Linked DNA regions of Formosa sp. Hel1_33_131. The protein of the gene in region 1 interacts with the protein of each later gene in a pairwise test. Links are inferred from orthologs where the notes say so. Each region holds a gene or a part of one and is shown on either strand. Other genes may lie near its edges.

What was found. Proteins that work in one complex are often made in the same cells at the same time.
Region 2: the proteins of FORMB_RS00830 (region 1) and FORMB_RS10870 interact in binary tests that used the Escherichia coli proteins (3 or more experiments, as listed by UniProt). The link is inferred for Formosa sp. Hel1_33_131 from one-to-one orthologs.

Annotation. Positions count from the first base shown.
Region 1 is NZ_CP017260.1:167,455-170,299, forward strand. The notes cover bases 24-2,789. They hold FORMB_RS00830 (nucleoside-diphosphate kinase), read right to left. Parts: upstream 1,734-2,789; coding sequence 1,314-1,733; downstream 24-1,313. Other genes in these bases: recF (DNA replication/repair protein RecF), read left to right, coding at 24-543; FORMB_RS00820 (lipocalin family protein), read left to right, coding at 540-959; FORMB_RS00825 (DUF721 domain-containing protein), read left to right, coding at 956-1,252; FORMB_RS00835 (DHH family phosphoesterase), read left to right, coding at 1,823-2,789. Also shown: more of recF, read left to right, coding at 1-23; more of FORMB_RS00835, read left to right, coding at 2,790-2,839; gliding motility-associated peptidyl-prolyl isomerase GldI, read left to right, coding at 2,836-2,845. UniProt on the Escherichia coli protein: Major role in the synthesis of nucleoside triphosphates other than ATP. The ATP gamma phosphate is transferred to the NDP beta phosphate via a ping-pong mechanism, using a phosphorylated active-site intermediate.
Region 2 is NZ_CP017260.1:2,356,173-2,359,146, reverse strand. What follows is about bases 73-2,967. They hold FORMB_RS10870 (uracil-DNA glycosylase), read right to left. Parts: upstream 1,906-2,967; coding sequence 1,240-1,905; downstream 73-1,239. Other genes in these bases: FORMB_RS10865 (endonuclease MutS2), read left to right, coding at 2,002-2,967; FORMB_RS10875 (substrate-binding domain-containing protein), read left to right, coding at 383-1,243; FORMB_RS10880 (nucleoside phosphorylase), read left to right, coding at 73-292. In the rest of the region: more of FORMB_RS10880, read left to right, coding at 1-72; more of FORMB_RS10865, read left to right, coding at 2,968-2,974. UniProt on the Escherichia coli protein: Excises uracil residues from the DNA which can arise as a result of misincorporation of dUMP residues by DNA polymerase or due to deamination of cytosine.

The DNA.
Region 1 (2,845 bases):
GATGTTTATAATGAACAACTTAACGAGTATGGATGTGAGATTTACGACAAGCGAAAAACGTTTTTAGAAGTCTTTACGCCCATCTTTAAAAACCGCTATAAAGCAATTAGTAACAACAGCGAAGACGTTGACTTACAATACAACAGTCAGCTAAATGATTCCTCTTTAATGGAGTTGTTTGCAACTAGCATCAACAAGGATCGGATGCTACAATATACAAGTGTTGGAATTCATAAAGACGATTTAGATTTTTCTATTAAAGGGTATCCTATTAAAAAATTCGGAAGTCAAGGACAGCAAAAATCATTTTTAATTGCTTTGAAACTGGCACAATTTGATTTTATCAAAGCGCAAAGTGGTGAGACTCCCCTACTCCTACTGGATGATGTTTTTGACAAACTTGACGAACAACGGGTGGCTCAAATTATTCAATTGGTAAATGACGAGAATTTTGGACAATTATTTATTTCGGACACCCATGCCGACCGAACCGAGAAAGCCATTAAAAGCGTGCATCAATCGTATCAAATATTTCAACTGTGAAACAACTTATAGCCCTTTCGTTTTTTATTTTACTGAGTAGCTGCCAATCAGATGTGTCAACTTACATTCCTTTTGTAGAAGGCTATTGGGAAATTGTGAGCGTTACCAAGGATCAAAAAAAAGTCAAAGAATTTAAAATGAGTGGTTCTGTGGATTACTTTAAAGTGAATGCTGACTTATCGGGCTATCGAAAAAAAGTGACTCCACGATTTGATGGTGCTTTTGAGATCTCTCAGCATCAATCTGAATTTACCCTTTCTGTAACAGACGGTCGTTTATGGATTCATTACGATAACAATGACGTTGCTTACACTGAAGAAATCATGCGTGCCAACTCGGCAAGTTTAGTGACCTCCAATTCCGACGGATTTATATATACTTACAAACCTTATGAACCTTTAATTTTTGATGAATGAGTAAACGCCAAAACGATCCTTTCAAAATTGATGATTTAATGAAGTCCTTTGTGAAAGAAAATAAACTCGAAAAAGGGTTGGACAAAGTGAACGTGGAAGCTGCCTGGGCAGATATGATGGGCAACGGCGTCAATAACTACACCAACAGCGTGAAACTTCATAAAGACACGCTCTATGTAGAGCTAAGCTCTTCTGTTTTAAGAGAGGAATTGAGCTATGGAAAAGACAAAATCATTAGTATGCTGAACGAATCTCTTGGGAAAAACCTCATCACAAAATTAATTTTAAGGTAGTATTGGGTATAAAAAAAGCCACAATAGAATTGCAGCTTTTAAAATATTTTATTGAACGTATTTAAAACATCTCTCTTCCTGAAAAATGGAAAGCACCTTCAATTGCAGCGTTTTCATCACTGTCACTTCCATGCACTGCATTTTCGCTAATAGAATCTGCAAACATATTACGGATGGTTCCTTCTACAGCTTCTGCTGGATTTGTTGCACCAATTAAAGTTCTGAAATCTTCTACTGCATTTTCCTTTTCAAGAATTGCCGCCACAATAGGGCCACGCGTCATGTAAGTTACCAGTTCGCCATAAAATGGACGCTCACTATGAACGGCATAAAAAGCTTCGGCATCTGCCTTTGTAAGTTGTGTTAATTTCATCGCTACGATTCTGAAACCTGAAGCTGTGATTTTTTCTACGATTCCACCTATATTCCCTTTTTCAACAGAATCGGGCTTAAGCATTGTAAACGTTTTGTTAGTTACCATGGTCTTTGTATAAATTTTGTGCAAAAATAAGGTTTTTCTACAAATAATTGAGCTTCCAACTATTTTAAAAAATTGTATCTTTGCACGCTATGAATACAGCAGAAATTTTAGACCTTAAAAAAATATTATCCACACCTAAAAAAGTGGTCATTGTCCCTCATAAAAATCCAGATGGAGACGCTATGGGCTCCACTTTAGGATTGTTACATTACCTTAAAAAATTAGGACATTCGGCAACCGTGATTGCGCCCAATGACTACCCAGAGTTTTTGAAATGGATTTCAGGAACCAAAGAGGTTCTTATATATGAAGAAGACACTATTGCTTCTGAGGCACTCATTTCCGAAGCTGATCTTATTTTTACTTTAGACTTCAATGCACTACACCGATGTGGTGCGATGGGTACGCCTATTGAAAATTCAAGTGCCATTAAAATTATGATTGATCATCACCAACAACCGGATGATTATGCGACCTATGTCTATTCTGACGTGAGTATGTGTTCGACTTGCGAAATGGTGTATCATTTTATCGAAATGATGGGTGATTTAGAGCTGATAGATGTCGCTATTGGAGAAGCATTATATACAGGTATTATGACCGATACTGCTTCGTTCCGATTTCCGCTAACCACGAGTACTACCCACCGAGTGATTGCACATTTAATTGACGTTGGGGTTGAGAAATCAAACATTCACAACGCGGTGTATGATACCAATAGTTTAGGTCGTCTCCAACTTATGGGCTGTGCCTTAAATAATTTAAGATTTTTAGAAGAATTCCACACTTCTTATATCAGTTTAACCAATAAGGAATTGGATGCGCATGATTTTCAAAAAGGAGATACGGAAGGCTTGGTGAATTATGGCTTGTCGCTGAAAGGTGCTAAATTTGCCGTCATATTTATTGAACACCGTGAAGAAAGTATCATTAAAATCTCATTTCGATCTAAGGGTCCTTTTGATGTAAATGCTTTCGCAAGAACACATTTTAACGGAGGTGGACACAAGAATGCGTCTGGCGGACGTAGCAACCTCAATCTTGAAGATACCATTGCAAAATTTATTAGTATATTGTCTGACTATAAATCGGAACTAAATTCATGAAGCACC
Region 2 (2,974 bases), 2.2 Mb from region 1 along the record:
ACTGACGGCGACTTGTGGCGGGTTTTACGGACCGCAAGGCCGTGTATTACGCTTGGAATTACAAGACGAAAACATAAATCAAAAAATAGATAGTTTTGAGTATAACGGCTTGAGAGTAACCAATTTTGAAATGGAGACTTCTGCCATTTATGGATTGTCAAAATTATTGGGGCATGAAGCCTGTTCTATGAATGCTATTTTAGCCAACAGGGCTTTGGGGACTTTTAGTAAAGACCCGCAGGCCACTATCGAAAAATTAATAACTTATACGCTGAATAAACTTATTTCTTAGATGAAACATCCATAACTAAAACTTGAAACCTAAGAAAAATAATCAAATGGATGTAACATGTGACCATTAAAAATCAATAACAATACACACATGAAAAATGTACGCATTGGTGGAGTTCCTGAACACTTCAATTACGCTTGGTATTTGGCTTTAAAACAAGGCCATTTTAAACCCCACGACATCAATGTTCGTTGGAAGAATTATTTTGGTGGTACGGGTCAAATGACCAAAGCACTGCGTGATAATGAAATTGACATCGCTGTGATTCTAACCGAAGGAATTATTAAAGACATCACAGAAGGCAGTCCTTGTAAAATTGTGCAAGTTTTTGTAGAGTCGCCCTTGATTTGGGGAATCCATGTGGCAGAAAAATCCGCATTTAAAAAACTCAGTGACCTCAAAGGCCAACGGGCTGCTATCAGTCGCTATGGCTCTGGATCGCATCTGATGGCGTATGTGAATGCGTTAGAACTTGGATGGGATACAGCAACGGATTTAGAGTTTGAAGTTGTGAAAGATTTGGATGGTGCTGTGGAGGCACTTACACATGAGAAGGCTGATTATTTTATGTGGGAAAAATTTACGACAAAGCCTTTAGTGGATCAACAGACATTCCGACGTTTGGGCGATTGTCCAACGCCGTGGCCTTGCTTTGTGATTGCGGTGCGCGATGAATTTATAACTAATGAAAAGGAAACGCTTCAAGCCATTCTAGAAGTCATCAATACAATCACGGCTGGTTTTAAACAAATCCCTGAAATCGATGCAATTATTTCCGAACGCTATCAGCAAAAAAATGAAGATGTAAAAAATTGGTTAGAGCTTACGGAATGGTCACAAGAAAACATTGAATCTTCTACCGTTGAAGCGGTTCAAAATCAATTGTTGAAATTAGACATCATTTCCGAAAAACTACCCTACAATAAATTGGTTGCCTCTCTAGAAGATTAACCCCATTGAATGGGCGATTTGCCTAATGATTTCAGCACTTCATTCGTTTTACTAAAATGCTTATTCCCGAACCAATAACCACGATTGGCACTCAAAGGCGATGGATGTCCCGTTTGTAAAACAGTATGTTTTTCTGTATCGATAAATCTAATTTTATTTTTAGCAAAACTTCCCCATAATAAAAATACCAAATCCGATCGTTCCCTAGAAAGTGTTTTGATCACCTCATTTGTGAATTTTTCCCACCCGTGTTTTTGATGACTCCCCGCTTCCTTTGCACGGACACTCAAGGTTGCATTTAAAAGTAACACGCCTTGGTTTGCCCACGGACTTAAATCGCCACTAGACGGAACTGGAAGTTTCAAATCCGTTTCTAATTCCTTGAAAATATTTTTTAAAGAAGGTGGATGCGGCATTCCTTCATTCACAGAAAAACACAAACCGTTGGCCTGTCCTTCACCATGGTAGGGATCCTGACCGATGATGACAACCTTAACCGCTTCAAACGCACAGCTTTCAAACGCATTAAAAATCTGATTAAAAGGGGGATAACAGGGGTGTAAACCATATTCGGCATGCACAAAAACATCCAATGTCTCGAAGTAAGGTTTCTTAAATTCTGGTTCTAAATGGGAACGCCAAGTCCCGCTGAGTTGTAACATAAAATAGAGCTTAACAATTAAGGCTTAGATGGCAAATTTAAACTATATATTTTAAACATTAATACCTACATTTGTGACGACTTATGCACGAACGCTATGATTAATATTTCCAAGAAAACATTGCAGGATTTAGAATTTGAATCCGTAATTCAACAGGTGGCAACTCACAATGTTACAAGCTTGGGGAAAATTGAAATTCTCGGAACACTCCCTTTTTCAAAAAGAGAGGATGTGATTGAAGCGCTACAGCTCACCAACGAATTTGTAGCTTCTTTTGATAATGAAAATCGAATTCCAAACCACGGGTTTGATGCGATCACCGCAGAATTAAAATTAATTCGGATTGAGAATAATTATCTAGAAATAGACGGATTTCGAAAAATAGCAAGCATCTGTTTGACCACAAATATCTTATTGAAATTCTTTAAGAAATTTCATGAATACTATCCGCTTTTACACAAAGTTTCTTTGCTATTAGAATCCAATAAAGAGATCCCAGAAGCCATTAATAGCGTGGTTGATAAATTTGGCGAAATTCGCAACGATGCATCTGATACCTTGTACGGATTGCGTAAATCGATTCAAGCGGTTCGTATAAAAATCAATACCAGTTTCAATTCTGCTTTAAGCAATTATAACAGCTTGGATTATTTGGATGACATCCGTGAAACGGTGATGGAAAACCGACGTGTATTGGCCGTCAAGGCGATGTACCGACGCAAGGTAAAAGGCAGTATTTTGGGGGCTAGTAAAACAGGCAGCATCGTCTATATTGAACCAGATACCACACAACAACACCAACGGGATCTTAATAATTTAACCTTTGAAGAAACCGAAGAAATCAAGCGGATTTTACTTGAGCTTACCAGTTTTATAAGTGGTTACGGCCCCCTCTTAGAAGATTTTCAGTTATTTCTGACAAAATTAGATGTCATCTATGCCAAAGCAAAATATGCCAAAGTAATTGATGCCATTCTTCCAGAAGTTACAGAACATCAAGAAATTGAGCTTGTGGACGCTTACCACCCTTTGTTATTGGTGGCGAATAAAAATGAAGGAATTACCACTT